2 regions of the Ruminiclostridium herbifermentans genome follow, and region 2 is predicted to be linked to the other one. Evidence: riboswitches for the same ligand, from Rfam matches in the RefSeq annotation. Region 2 holds a riboswitch; the other holds the start of a gene.
The links. A riboswitch is a leader RNA that binds a small molecule or an ion and turns the genes downstream of it on or off. The one in region 2 is predicted to bind thiamine pyrophosphate.

Region 1: it holds a riboswitch for thiamine pyrophosphate, as region 2 does, so the genes downstream of both, thiT (energy-coupled thiamine transporter ThiT) here and thiD (bifunctional hydroxymethylpyrimidine kinase/phosphomethylpyrimidine kinase) in region 2, are expected to answer to the same signal.

Annotation. Positions count from the first base shown of each region.
Region 1 is NZ_CP061336.1:1,898,124-1,906,342, reverse strand. Features, by position in the region: gene uvrA (excinuclease ABC subunit UvrA) at 1-2,155, opposite strand, end outside; TPP riboswitch at 2,733-2,841, shown strand; gene thiT (energy-coupled thiamine transporter ThiT) at 3,033-3,581, shown strand; gene spoIVA (stage IV sporulation protein A) at 3,839-5,317, opposite strand; gene EHE19_RS07925 (NAD(P)H-dependent glycerol-3-phosphate dehydrogenase) at 5,665-6,663, opposite strand; gene plsY (glycerol-3-phosphate 1-O-acyltransferase PlsY) at 6,678-7,340, opposite strand; gene der (ribosome biogenesis GTPase Der) at 7,415-8,219, opposite strand, start outside.
Region 2 is NZ_CP061336.1:112,491-120,709, forward strand. Features, by position in the region: gene EHE19_RS00480 (B12-binding domain-containing radical SAM protein) at 1-1,966, shown strand, start outside; gene EHE19_RS00485 (HlyD family secretion protein) at 2,008-3,141, shown strand; gene EHE19_RS00490 (ABC transporter ATP-binding protein) at 3,177-4,118, shown strand; gene EHE19_RS00495 (ABC transporter permease) at 4,093-4,854, shown strand; gene EHE19_RS00500 (PLDc N-terminal domain-containing protein) at 4,990-5,187, shown strand; gene EHE19_RS00505 (histidine phosphatase family protein) at 5,383-6,321, shown strand; TPP riboswitch at 6,487-6,583, shown strand; gene thiD (bifunctional hydroxymethylpyrimidine kinase/phosphomethylpyrimidine kinase) at 6,805-7,596, shown strand; gene thiM (hydroxyethylthiazole kinase) at 7,922-8,219, shown strand, end outside.

The DNA of each region.
Region 1 (8,219 bases), 1.8 Mb from region 2:
TGGTTGAAGCATAAACCTCCCTAATCAGGTCATAAACTCCTGTATAGGTAGCAGGGTTAGATCTAGGAGTTTTACCAATAGGAGATTGATCAATATTGATCACCTTATCTAAATAATTTACTCCATTTATAGTATCATGATCAGCAGGTCTCGTCTTTGCTCTATTTAGCTGACTTGCCAAACTTTTATGCAGAATTTCATTGATAAGAGTACTTTTACCAGATCCAGAAACTCCAGTAATTGCAGTCATAACCCCTAACGGAATCTTTGCACTAATGTTTTTAAGATTATTTGCTCTTGCCCCTAAAATTTCCAACCATTTGCCATTTGGCTTTCTTCTCTCATTCGGAACAACTATTTTCTTTCTTCCACTTAGGTACTGGCCTGTAATAGAAGCTTCATTTTTAATAATTTGCTCAGTTGGACCTTCCGCAACAATATGTCCTCCATGAACTCCCGCACCAGGTCCCATATCAATAATATGGTCCGCAGCATGCATTGTTTCTTCATCATGTTCCACAACTATTAAGGTGTTTCCTAAATCTCTTAATCTTGTAAGAGTTCTTAACAACTTGTCATTATCTCTCTGATGTAAACCAATACTGGGCTCATCTAAAATATATAAAACACCCATCAAGCCAGAACCTATTTGAGTAGCAAGTCTAATTCTCTGAGCCTCACCACCTGAAAGAGTTCCAGCAGTCCTTGATAATGAAAGATAACTTAAACCAACATCCACAAGAAAGCCTATTCTAGCGTTAATCTCTTTCAAAATCTGATTTGCAATCATTAAGTGTCTATCACTCAAATTAATATTGACAAAAAATTCTCTTAAATCTTCAATGGACATAATAGATAATTCATGGATATTCTTGTCACATACTGTAACCGCGAGGCTTTCTTGCTTTAGCCTTGCCCCATTGCAGTCAGGACAAGGATTATTGCTCATAAATTGCTCATAATACTGCTTCATGCCTTCGGAATTTGATTCCTTATATCGCCTTTCCATTGTATTTATTACACCTTCAAAAGCCGCCATGTAAGAGCCGCTGCCATACTCACGTTCATAATCAACCTTTATTTTTTCACCCTTTGTACCGTATAAAATAATGTCTATGATTTCGGCAGGCAGCTTATGGAATGGAACATCCAATTTAAATTTATAATGCTTTGCAAGAGCATTAAACATCATCCTGGTATATGCGTCTTCACTTTCCACATTCCAACCTGCAACTACAATGGCTCCTTCAACAAGTGATAAGGATCTATCTGGAATTACTAAGTCTGGATCAATTTTAAGTAAATTACCAAGTCCTGTACATGTAGGACATGCTCCAAATGGATTGTTGAAGGAAAACATCCTTGGTGTAAGTTCTTCTATACTAATTCCGCAATCACTGCAGGCAAAATTCTGGCTTAGAAGTATTTCTTCTTTTCCAACAACATCTATAATTACTACTCCACCGCTTAATTGTAAAACAGTTTCAAGAGAATCAACCAGTCTCTTTTGAATATCCTTTCGAATAATAAGTCTGTCAACAACAATCTCTATATTGTGTTTTTTATTTTTGTCCAAAACTATATCATCATTAATATCTATTACCTGACCATCAACTCTTAATCTAACAAAACCACCTTTTTTTGCGTCCTCAATTAATTTATGAAATTCCCCTTTTCTGCCTCTTACAACAGGCGCAAGCAGCTGTATTCTGGTATTTTCGTCAAAAGCCATTATTTGGTCAACCATTTGATCCACAGTCTGCTGAGCAATTTCCTTACCGCATTTTGGACAATGGGGTACACCTATTCTAGCATACAGCAATCTGAGGTAATCATGTATTTCTGTAACTGTTCCTACTGTTGAACGGGGATTTCTGCTAGTGGTTTTTTGGTCAATAGCTATTGCAGGCGATAATCCATCTATATAATCTATGTCTGGCTTCTCCATTTGCCCTAAAAATTGTCTGGCATATGATGATAAAGATTCAACATATCGTCTCTGACCTTCTGCATAAATTGTATCAAATGCTAATGAGGATTTCCCCGAACCACTTAATCCGGTAATTACAACAAATTTGTCTCTAGGTATCTCAACATCAATATTTTTGAGATTATGCTCACGAGCACCCTTAATAAAAATATTATCTCTAATCATTTGCTCACCTTTCTATTCAACCCAGCTTCATCATTAAATTATTAACAGTCACGGGTTTGCTGAATTTTGAAACTATTTCAATAATAAATTTTGACTGATCAAATTAATAAAAAATATTATGAAGATTGAGTTCATTATCCGTATTATTAAAATTTATATTATAAATTTGCATTTTTACTAGCCACGCCATAATACCTAAGTTCAGAATAAAATTTTTCGATTATTTTTCGATTATAGAAAAATTTTATTTCATCAGCGGTATTTCATCGTGTTTGGTTGTACGTATTCTCATAAGCTGACAACCTAATCAGCTCCTTCAACTATAGAAGTTGGAGAATAATCAATTCGCTTACCACGATATATTATATCAAATAAAAATACCAATGCAAACATTTGTTCGTTTGATTTTTAGAATTTTTATTGATATTTATTTAGTTAATTGATATAATAGCCATTGGAAGTTGGTATATTCAAAACTTATTTATTTTTGGAAATTTTTTTAATATGTGGCCTTTTGATTAATAATAGCCTTAAAAAACATGAAATATAACTAACTTTCATCAATTATTACAACTAAATAAAATTCGGGGAGCTGAAAATAATTCGGCTGAGATAAGTATGTTTTACTTAAAACCCATATACCTGATCTGGATAATGCCAGCGTAGGAATGAATAATGAATAATATGTCATACTGCATTTTCATACTGGTATGACTTTTTTTATGCTTTTATGTATACTATGCTTCTTACTTTTTTATTTAGTAAGCTTTAGAAGTATAACTAAGCTAATTCATTAAATATTTTTTAACACTAAAAGTCTTATTTCAGTCTATTTATTTTTATATTTTAAGTTATCTGTATTAAAGGAGGAGTTATTATGAAAAAAATGTCTACTAAAATGTTGGTAGAAGCAGGAGTGTTGATTGCTCTTGCAATGATTTTGAGTTATGTAAAGATTTATGAGTTTCAAAACGGTGGGTCTGTGACTTTAGGAAGCATGATTCCCATTATTATTTTCGCTATCAGATGGGGCAGCAAGCATGGCGTTCTGGTAGGTTTAGTTTATGGATTTCTTCAGTTTGCACTAGGAACAAAGTTTTCCTATCATCCTGTTGGTATTTTCCTTGATTATATCTTTGCATTTGGTATGCTTGGATTCGCAGGTCTATTTAGGAAGAACATTTTTACAATGATAGCCAGCGTTTTTATAGCTATGATTGGAAGATTTACTTTTCATTTTATCTCGGGAGTTTTTTTATGGTACATGTACGCTCCTGAAGGAATGAATATATACCTCTATTCACTTATCTATAATGGAAGCTACATGCTGCCTGAATTTTTCATTTCTTCTGTACTGGTTGTTGCCCTTTATAAACCTTTAAAGAGATTTATAGAACAGAATAATGTGGCAACAGTTAAAATTTAATTTAAACTAGTTATTACATTTGCTTTCGAATGTACTTAAACAAAAACATAAGAAATGCGGAAAAGGTGCCATAGCAACATTTCCGCATTTCTTATATCCATTCTTAGGTTGCGTCCCAATCGGGATACACATCAATATGATTTATATATTATTTAAATAAGTTCCTCAATTTTAAACTTCAAAGGTTGATTAACTTTTAATACTATTAGGCATACTTGTTTAAATGTGGTGAAAGCTATAACTGCTTTATTATATTTCTACAAAATTATGCAAATTAAGCCGCCGCTGCCCTCATTAATTATTTTCTGCAGTGTCTCCTGCAGCTTCATTTGAGCATCCTCAGGCATCCTAAATAGTTTGTTCTGCAAGCCCTCCTGCACTAATTCATGTAGAGATTTTCCAAATATATTTGATTCCCAAAGCTTAGTAGTATCATTTTCAAATTCTTTTAACAAATATGAAACCAACTCTTCAGATTGCTTTTCAGTTCCTACCATTGGCGCTATCTCAGTCTCTATATCCGCACGAATCATGTGAATTGAAGGTGCACTTGCATGAAGCTTAACCCCATATCTATTGCCTTGCTTGATTATTTCAGGTTCTTCTAGAGTAAGTTCATCCATTTGAGGAGAAACCATTCCATAGCCCTTTACTTTTACTTCATGGAGAGCATACTCTACTCTGTCATACTCTTTTTTGATTCTTGCCAAATCTTTAATCAAGCTTATTAATTTGTGCTCACCCTCAATTTCCATTCCTGATTCTTCACTTAAAATTCTATATAATAAACCATCAACGGTTGATAAATCAATTAATACAGTACCCTCACCTAAACTAACTTTGTCAATAGTGGCCCTTTTACAAAAATCATAATTTTCAAAGGAACTCACAGCAGATTTTATTTCTCTAATTCTGCTTGTAGAACTGAAAGTATTTCTTATTGATTCAATTATTTCACTTTTTAGCCAATGAGAATCATCAAGAGCTTCAACCCATCTTGGTATATTTATGCCTATTTCTGATATTGGGAACTCCTGCAATATTTTCTCCATTATAATATCAACATCATCAATTCTCATTTGCAGACAGTCCATTGCTATTACTGCTACTCCATACTTTTGTTCTAACTCATCACGTAATTTCAGTGTTTCTTCACTTCTTGGACTGGTTGAGTTAATTATTATTACGAATGGCTTGTCAATTGACTTTAATTCACTAATTACTCTCTTTTCTGCTTCAACATAATCTTCTCTTTCGATATCTGCAATGCTTCCATCTGTTGTAATTACAATACCGATTGTTGAATGTTCATTAATTACTTTTTTCGTTCCAATTTCTGCTGCTTCCTCAAACGGAATTTGATAGTCATACCATGGCGTAGATACCATTCTTGGAGCATTATTTTCCAAGTGACCCATAGCACCCTTCACCATATATCCCACACAATCAATCATCCTTACTTTCATTTGTACATTTTGATCAATAGATATTTCAACTGCCTCATTGGGGATGAATTTAGGTTCAGTAGTCATTATAGTTCTTCCAGATGCGCTCTGTGGAAGTTCGTCTATAGCCCTTTCCTTTTGATATGTGTTCTCTATGTTAGGAATAACCAACAAATCCATAAATCTTTTTATAAAAGTTGATTTCCCAGTTCTAACAGGTCCCACAATACCTATATAAATATCCCCTTGAGTTCTTTCAGCTATCTGCTGGTATATATTGAATTTTTCCACCCTAGAACCCTCCCCTATATTGCTACATGCCCTATTGGGACTATGCATATTTGTCTTGTTCAATATTAAATATATGTACGAAATAAGTTAATATTACAAAAAAATAAAAAACTCAAAATTTTTATCATGAGTTTTTTATTTAATAATAATCATTAATAATCATTCAATTTTATTAAAATCACATTTATTAAAATCACAATTTAAATCTAATGCTATTCAGCTATTAATAATATACAGCAAATTCCTTAAAAAGCTTATAAACTATATATTATGATAATCTTATAGCTAGATTTCTTTTTAGATTGAATAATATCGCAATAATAGCTTTTTAAATTAAAGCTATTATACTATTGCATTTCATTCTTTTTGTCCCTTGTCATCAAATCTCCAACTGCTTTTCTAGGATCCTTTCCTTTATATAAAACATCATAAGCCTCATTAGTTATTGGCATAGATACTCCTAGTCTTTTTGCTAATTCATATGCTGGCTTTGTAGTTGCTACTCCTTCAACCACCATATTTACTTCTTCTAACGCCTGTTGAACGCTCTTGCCCTGTCCTATTAATATTCCAGCCCTTCTATTTCTGCTATGCATACTTGTACAAGTAACAATTAAATCTCCAACTCCAGTAAGTCCTGAAAACGTATCAGCTTTTCCTCCCATTGCAACTCCTAGTCTAGAGATTTCAGTTATCCCCCTCGTCATCAGAGCAGCCTTAGTGTTATCTCCATAGCCTAATCCGTCAGATATTCCAGCACATAAAGCAATAATATTTTTTAATGCTCCTCCTAGTTCTACACCAATAACATCCGTATTAGTGTATACCCTGAAATTTGGTGTCATAAATAAATCCTGCAAATATTGTGCCACTTCATTTTTTTCTGATGCTGCTACTACTGTTGTAGGAACATCTCGTGCTATTTCCTCAGCATGACTTGGCCCTGATAAAACAGCAATATTATTATGAGGCAACTCCTCATGCATTATTTCAGAAAGCAACTTACATGTATCATCCTCAATACCTTTAGAACATGTTACTACAATAGTATCTTTTGAAATTATACTTGATAGTGCCTTACAGTTTTGTCTTGTTGTTTGTGAAGGAACAGCCAATACTACAACATCACAGTTTTTAGCAGCAATGTAAATATCCGTAGTAAATTCAACACTATCTGGAATTTTAACTCCTGGCAATCTGGTAAGATGTTCTCTGTTCTCTTTAAGCATGTTGATTTCATCGCTCATAGGCGACCACACTTTAACATTATTACCATTTTTAGATAATAATACTGCCATAGCTATACCCATACTACCTGCACCAATAACTGCAACATTTTTATTCATATTTACCTCCTGTATTATCTTTCAATGTCCTTTTTCTTAGCGCCAATTTTTGATTCAGTACCATTTATAAGTCTTTTAATGTTTGCACTATGTCTGCATATTGCCAGCAAAGATAAAATAGCAGCAAATACTGAAAATACTAATCCATTCCCCTTAATATATGCTGCTATAGGAAATACTACACATACAGTAATAGAACTTAACGAAACATACCTTGTAATTATAACAACAACTAAAAATATACCAAAAAGTATAAGCCCTAGCTGCCAGTCCATCATCATAACAACTGCGAAGGATGTTAGAATTCCTTTGCCGCCTTTAAATCCAAAGTATAGGGGCCAATTGTGTCCAATAATTGCAGCTATACCACCTGCCATACCTCCAATGCCAACTACAGTTGATAATTGGCTTCCAAAAACACCATCCATTGCTGCAGAATTCAAAATAATATTACCAATTATATATGATAATACTCCTTTTAATATATCACCTAACACCACAAGAACTGCAGCGACTTTGCCTAATGTTCTTAAGGTATTCGTCATTCCTGCGTTTCCGCTTCCATGCTTACGAATATCAATCCCATAACATTTTCCTACAATTATTGAAGTATTTATACTACCTAAAAGATACCCAATAATCAAAACTAAAATGCATCTAATAATAAAAAGCCCCATACTAACCTCCATTCTAACTACTAACTATAAAAGCTCGACAATGCACCATGTTCGCACAAACTATACTGTCGAGTTTATTCTTTGTCCCTCTGCCTATGAATAAACCGAATAGGAGTACCTTCAAAACCAAAATTCTTTCTTAACTGATTTTCAATATATCTCTCATATGAATAATGAAACAGCTGCGTCTCATTGACAAATATAACGAAAGTCGGCGGCTTTATTCCAGTCTGAGTCATATAATAAATTTTCAATTTCTTTCCCTTATCAGAAGGAGGCTGTACCATCGCAACTGCTTCATTTACTAAGTCATTCAACATTCCTGTTGAAATTCTGAATGAAGCCTGTTCTGCCACATATTTGATAAGTTCATAAATCTTATTAACTCTCTGTCCTGTCTTAGCTGAAATAAATAGTACCGGAGCATATGTCATAAAACCAAGACTTTCATAAACTTTTCTCCTATATTCCTCTAATGTTCCAGTTTCCTTTGCAACTAAATCCCATTTATTTATTACTATAATTGCGGCTTTTCCCTGATCATGCGCATAGCCTGCAATTTTTGTGTCCTGCTCAGTAACTCCATCCACAGCGTCAATCATTATTAAACATACATCCGCACGCTCAATGGCAGTCCATGATCTAATCGCACTATATTTTTCTATATTTTCATTTATCTTACTTCTCCTTCTAATACCAGCAGTATCAATAAATGTATACTTTTGACCCTCTATCTCTATATGAGTATCAATTGCATCTCTAGTAGTACCTGGGATATTGCTGACTATAACACGGTTTTCTCCAAGTATTGCATTAATAAGGGATGACTTTCCTGCATTTGGTTTACCAACAACAGCAACCTTAATGACATCCTCATCC
Region 2 (8,219 bases):
GAATGGTTATGAAACTAAAATAGTACATACAGGAATTGAGAATGAATTAAATAAAAATTTTGACGTAAAAGATTATATTCATAAGGACTTAATGCTTGCTGGTGCTTCAGCTCATTGGTTCCCCATGGTAGAAGAGTCTATTGATATACTTAAAGATATTAAGAAAATTAATCCATATGTATTTACTTTTTTAGGTGGATACTCAGCTAGCTATTTTGCAGAAGAAATTATGGAAAACTATCCTTGGATAGATGCGGTTATAAGAGGCGATGGGGAGAAACCGTTGCTAGAATTAGCCGATAGTTTAAAAAATAAGAATAATAATCTTAGCAGTGTACCCAATCTTATTTGGCGTTCAAATAATGATATTATTAAAAATGAAATTTCTTATATTAGTACGCCTGAGGATCTTGAAAATATAGAATATGCTAATTACAGCAAATATTTATATAACTACGATTATGGAAAAAACTATTACTTTGAAAAAAGTAGCCTTGTAGCGGACTTTATTCCAACAGATATACCTTTAAGTAGCACATTTTACTTATTAACTGGAAAGGGGTGCCCCATTAATTGCTCAATATGTGGTGGAGGAAGGGATGCACAAAATATATTGAACAGGCGTTCAAAATGTATGTTTTTAAAAAAAGAGCAAATAGTAAAAACTGTAAAGCAAGCGATGGCACATGGGTATAAGAACATGTACGTTTGTTTTGATCCTCTTCCAAATGCTCCTAAATATTTTGAATACTTAGAAGCAATACGTGAAGAAAATCTTGATGTAGATTTTTCATTTGGATTCTGGAGGCTACCGACTAGGGAAATAGTGCATGAATTCAAAAAGGTAACTAAGAATCTTTTGTTTGACATATCACCTGAAACAATATCTGAGAACGTAAGAAAAATAACAAAAGATGCTTTTTATTACTCAAATAAAGAATTATATGATACTTTGGACATGTTATATGATGAAAAAGTTTATATACATGTATATTTCTGTTATTTTATTCCTGGTGAAACAATAGATGATTTAAAAGCAGATAGAGAAGCATTCTGGAAGATAAACAGTGAATATGCTCACTATATTGAGGCAATTTATATAAAAATATCCACGGACCCTGCATCACCGTTATATAGGGAACCTGAAAAATATAATGTAACTCTTAAGGTCTCAAATTTGAAGGAGCATATTGAAAAGGGAAGACAATATAAAAACAGTAACATTCTTGTTCATTCCATCAATACAGTTCCAGAAAGTTTCCAAGAAAAATTCGAGAAAACTATTTTCTATGATTCTGGAATTAAAAGAATTTTTAAGTATCAAATAAAACTATTGATAAAAGCATTTCCAAGTGTTAATGATTTCATAAATTATTTGGATGCTTTCTACGAGGAAGTTAATCTTTACGATAAAGACGAGGCTTCTAAAGTAACAGATCAATTTGTGCTCCTAGAGAAATTGAAAAGTTATTCTAAAAAGGTTCTTGAAAAAAGAAATGATATTAATCCCGTCATAATAGATATTATAAGCTATACTCAATACTTAAATGTGATATTAGAGAAAAAAGGTGATTATTTGATATGGAATCAAAGTGATTATACTGATATAAATGATTGTAAGATAAAACTTGTTCCAAAAGCTTCTGTTGTTGACTTGAAATATGATGTTTATAAGACCACTAACCATTTGATTCAAAATAAGGAATTTATAGAATTTGATGAAAGAGACAATTGGCTATTGTTTTTAAATGAAAATGACAAGATTAGTACGTATGAAATAACGGAGTCATTATTTGAAGTTATTGTAAGAATCCAAAATAATAACACAAAAACTGTAAAAGATATTGTTTCAGAAGTAGTATTATTATATACTGAAGATGCTGATATGGCTTTGCAAATTGAAACTGAATTAGTTTATGCTATTCAGCAACTTGGACAAAAAGGATTGTTTTGCTTAGCAGAATAGATATTATATATATGCAAGAAGCTTTTGAAAGGATACCTATTATGAAACGATTAATATATTCTATTTTTCTTTGTTTTGTTTTGCTTTTTACAAGTTCATGTAATATAAATGATTTTAACCTTATATCAGGTGAAGTAAAAGCAGAGATTTCGAATGATATAATAGCTGATATCCCTGTAGTAATTGAAAAAGTTCTTGTAAAGAAGGGACAAAAAGTAAACAAAAACGATCCTCTGGTTCAAATTAGTATGGAAGATATTGAGAATCAAATAGCAGAGAAAGAAAGTCAATTAAAGCTAGAGAAACTTGAATTGGAAAAAATTAGGTATAATGAAACATATGGGAAAAGTAATCAATCTATTTCTAATAATGAGAAGTCTAATTTAATGGAAAGGATAGAAAACTTAAAGAAGCAGCTAAAATTAATTCAAACAAATAATACCCCGGAAATAAGGAAATATAAAAGTGATTTAGAGAAAGCAAATAAAGATTATTTAAACTCAAAAAAAGATATGGAGTTAAATCAAAGACTTTATAATGAGGGAGCTATTTCTAAAAGTGAGTTGGACAAATCTGCTATTGTAGTTGAAGAAAATGAAAAAAAAATAAATGACATTGAGAATGAATTAGAAGCATATAAGTTAAACACACAATATCAGATTAATGAGTCAATCCTTGCACTTAACCAACAACTAATTACATTAGATAAACCCAATCAGGCATCAGAAAGTATCCAAATAGAGATACAAAACCAAAAAATAAGCATATTAGAAGAGGATATTAAAAGACTTCAAGAGAAAATAAATAACTCCAAAATTAGGAATAATGAAATTACATCAGGATTAAACCAAGGAATTATAAATGATATATATGTTGATGAGGGCACATATGTTAACAAAAATCAGAAAATATTGAACATAATTAGTCTTGAAAATTTATACATAGAGGCAGATGTTCCAGAAGACCAAATAGAAGGAATTGTTAAAGGAACTGAAGTAGAGATTATTCCAATTTCAGCGAAGAATAAAGTCCTTAAAGGCACAATAATTGAGGTTTCTGTTATGGGAGGCAAAAAGGACGGCGAAACAGTTATACCTATAAAAATCAAATATGATGATCCTGATAAATTGTTATTGCCTAATTATAACGTTGATGTAAAAATTCCTACAGAGTAGATTATGGTTTTAGGCTTGTTAGAAAGGATATTAATATGCTTGCAATTAGGACTATAAACCTTAAAAAAGTATATAAGAATACTACAGTAGTAAACAACTTAAATTTAAATGTCCCATATGGTTCTGTGTACGGCTTTTTAGGTCCTAATGGTGCTGGAAAAACTACGACGATCAGAATGCTATTAGGTCTTGCAAAACCTACTTCAGGCGAAATATATATTGCATCAAATAAGATATGTTTCAATGATACAAAATACAAGTATGATATTGGTTTTGTACCTGATGTTCCTTCATTTTATAAATGGATGACAGCAAAAGAATACTTATATTTTTGTGGTAACATTTTTAATTTAAAGAAATCAGTCATTAGGGAAAGAACTAAAAAACTACTTGACATAGTAGGATTAGAGGATAGTTCAAAGCCTATTGGAAGCTATTCGAGAGGAATGAAGCAAAGACTTGGTATCGCACAGACCCTTATTCATAATCCTAAAGTTGTTCTATTAGATGAACCAACTTCAGCATTAGACCCTATTGGCAGAAAAGAGATTCTTGATATAATTAAAAAACTTTCTGGTGAGACAACTGTCTTTTTTTCAACACATATTTTAAATGATGTTGAAAGTGTATGTGATAAAGTTTGCGTATTAGATAAGGGGAATCTTCTGGTTGAAGATTCAATTACAAATTTAAAAAAGGAATATTTTCATTTAAAGTATAATCTAAAAACGTCAGCTAGAAATGATGAGATAATAAAATGTTTAAGTAATTATGAATATTTTTTAGATATTAAAGATAGTATTGATGGTGGGATTGAGTTTTTATCCAAAAATGGTGAAGAAATTGAAAGGATAATACCACAAGTTATTAGTAATAACAATTGGGGATTATTGGAATTTAAACGAGTTGAACCGTCACTAGAAGATATCTTTATGGAGGTGCTGAAAAAGAATGAACCAAAGGGTATTAATAGCTAAAGAATTTAAAGAGATGGTGAAAACTCGAAAAATTATTGTTATGCCTTTATTATTTATAATATTTGGTATATTGAGTCCTATTTCTGCATTAGCAGCTCCTGAACTTATAAAAAGTATATCTGGTACTGCGCACATAGTAATACCAAAACCTACTGTATTTGATGCATATGATCAATTTTTCAAAAATCTAAATCAAATTCAAGTAGTTATTCTTATTTTTACTACAATGAATATTGTTGTAGAAGAAAAAATGAATGGCGTTTTAATGCTTTTAACAACAAAACCTGTTTCTAAGAGTGGATACATTTTTAGTAAATTATTATCTCAAAGTTTTTTAATTCTCATATCCTTAACATTGGGGTCTGCAGCATTTATTTATTATACTATAGTTTTATTTCATCGGTTTAATTTCTCGGGCTTTATAATAGCAGTTGCTTATTATTTTCTATATATTATGGTGTTTATAACAATGACTACTTTTTTTAGTACGATAGCATCAAATTTGACAGTAGCAGGGATATGTTCATTTCTTGGTTTCACAATAATTAACCTTACTGGTTACATTGAAAAAATAATTGGTTATTATACACCAGCAACTCTTAAGGGCAATCAGATTTTATTAGTAAGAAAAGGTTGGTATGCTATAAATAATTTGGCACCTGTTTATTGTTCTATATTATTAATTGTTGTATTTATAGCATTAAGTATACTATCATTTAGAAATCAAGAGATGTAATCATAATAATCAATATTGAGTTTTATTATTTTTATGAATGAGTAGATTTATTTATATCAATTTGGTAATATACTATCATAGATTTAGACATATATGTTTACATATTTGGAAATACAATGTATTGGAGGGAAAACTATGCCTTTTGACATTAAATTAGTAATACCTTATTTAGTAGTAGAAATTATTCTAAAGATATTTGCATTAGTAGATTTATATAAGTGTGATATTCAAAGATTAAGATTAGGAAAGAAGTTTATATGGGTGCTCATCATTCTATTTATAAATATATTTGGACCAATCGGCTACTTTATTTTTGCAAAAAAGAATGATTAATTAGGACTGGTTTTAGATGCTCTGATGAAATTACAAGATTATGAACTTTTTAAGTTAATAATAGAAATTTTGGGTCTAGAAACAGCTGACTAATATACGTTATAATTTTACGGTATTGATTATATAAGGGGAGGTTCATAGTCCAGATGGTACATTATTTAAGTTTGTACCTAGTATGGAATATTGATTTTAGCAATGGTTACAGAAATTTGTATAGTACGTCATGGTGAAACTGATTGGAATACAAAAAAAATGATTCAAGGAAGAGAAGATATTGAATTAAACAAAAATGGAGAAGAGCAAGCATATTTAGTAGCAAAGCATCTAAAAAAATTTCAATGGGATGCTATAGTGTCAAGTCCTCTTAAAAGGGCATTAAATACTGCAAAAATTATTGGTGAAAGTGTTGGAATAAATGAAATAACCACCATAGACGATTTTATAGAAAGAGATTTTGGAAAAGGTTCAGGGATGACACTTGAGCAGCAGAAACAGATTTTTTCAGATGGTATTATTCCCGGTAAAGAAGGCGATAATGAATTGGCTGAAAGAACCAGAAGAGCATTGGATTACATAGTAAAAGAATATGAGGGGAAAAAGATTATTATTGTTTCTCATGGAGCAATGATAAAATCCATACTAAAATTTGTTTCAGACAATACAATTGATACTGGGACTACAATTATAAAGAATGCTTGTTTAAACCTTATAAAATATGAAAATGGCAAGTGGCAGGTTGAGTTATATAATTCAGTTGATTATTTGAATTCAGCAGTAAATAGTGCCAAAAATTATTATCTTGGTAAAGAAGGCTGTCAGAAGATGAATTGTGCTCAAGCTGTACTTTGTGCATTTAAAAACCAATTTGAAATAAAGGAAAATACCATTGATGTATTTAGGAGTTTTGGTGGTGGTAATGCGCCAGAAGGAATGTGTGGTGCCTATTATGCAGCAAGGTACATTTTACAGAACTGCTCAGCAGAGAATCAATTATCTGAATTAGAGAATTACTTTTTAAAGCATGCTGGAGATTTAAAGTGTAAAGAAATAAGACAAGGTAGAAGGCTCTCTTGTGTCGGCTGTGTTGAAAAAAATTCGGAATTTTTGGTTGATTATCTGGAAAAAGAAGCTTAGATTCCGCTTCTTCCACTTATGCAAATTTGTAAAGTTAACTCCGCTGCTTATGATTTTAGGATGGAAATAATTTTTTCAATTAAGCATCAGTAAACTATATACTCATAACGCAATAATATGCTTGACATTATAGCATAGTACGAATATAATGCTATTAAATTAAATAATTTTGTGCAGGGGAACTAATTAAGTTGAGAAGACATTGTCTGACCCTTTGAACCTGTCAGTTAATACTGTCGTAGGGAGCATTTATTTAGAAATAATGTGGTGCCTATTCTCTAGGATAGGCACTTTTTGTTTATTATTAATTTCTTTTAAATAAATGATAGAAATATGAACCATTCTAATTAAAGTTCTTATTCTTTCAATAATCCCTTGATAAGCTTGATCATAAAAATGAATTTGTGAAAGTTGAGATAGTTAAAACATACAGGTAAATATTGAATTAGTCGCCTTGCCACAATATAAGGGAGAAAACCATATATGAAGACAGTTTTAACAATAGCAGGCAGTGACTGTAGTGGTGGAGCGGGAATTCAGGCGGACATCAAAACAATTACAGCACATAAGCTTTATGCAATGAGTGCTATAACGGCACTTACAGCTCAAAATACAACTGGTGTATTTGGAATTATGGAAGTACCAGCTGATTTTTTAGAAAAACAATTAGACAGTATTTTCAGTGATATTTACCCCGATGCTATTAAAATTGGAATGGTTTCAAGCAAAGGATTAATAGAAACCATAGCCGCTAAATTAATTAATGAAAATGCAAAAAAAATTGTATTGGACCCTGTTATGATTTCTACGAGCGGCAGTAAGCTTTTGGCTGATGAAGCTGTAACTGCTTTAGTAGAAAAGCTTATTCCTGTTGCAGATATTATTACGCCCAATATACCAGAAGCAGAAGTGCTGAGTGGAATACATATAACAAAAGCGGAACATATGGTTTATGCTGCAGAAAAAATAGCACAGAAATACAGTGGTGCAATTTTGATAAAGGGTGGGCATCAGCTAAATGATGCAAATGATTTGCTGTATCATAAGGGCAAGTATCAATGGTTTTATGGGGAACGAATTGATAATGATAATACGCATGGTACAGGCTGTACGTTATCTTCTGCAATAGCAAGCAATATGGCTATGGGCTACAATATGGCGGAATGCGTTAGCAATGGGAAAAAATATATATCAGGTGCCCTAAAAGCAAATTTGAATTTAGGCAAGGGAAGTGGTCCTCTAGACCATACCTTTGGAATTAACTCAAAAGTATAGTTGGTGCTTACATGGTACACTTTCGAGTCTCAAAAAACGCAAGCGTTTTTTGCTGATGTAGGTGCTATTTACATAAATGATGTGCTTTTGAGTTCATAAATGCTTTAGTTGCTTTCCACATTCACCATCCATGGTTCATTTAGTGTGATAGCAAAAAATTTAGAGCTTTCTGAATAATTGTAAAAAATACACCCATAAACATACATGAATACTACCTTGGTTGTTTGGTGAGTATTAAAATTGAACAGATAAATTAAATCTCAAGGGAGGTGCGAGGTTCATGTCATTTTGTAGTTTTGTGCAGCTGTGAGACATGAACATATATATGTTTACAAAAATTTTTGATAATATAAATAATAAACACCCACTGGTACATTGCATTACCAATTATGTAACTGTAAATGATGTGGCAAATGTACTTTTGGCTTGCGGGGCTTCGCCCATTATGGCTGATGATGTGAAGGAGGTTGAAGAAATTACTTCTTTATGCACGGCTTTGAACATCAATATTGGAACACTCAACAGCAGAACTATTAACTCTATGCTTAAAGCTGGCAAGAAGGCAAATGAACTTTCTCATACAATTGTGCTAGACCCTGTTGGAGCAGGAGCATCAAGCTTTA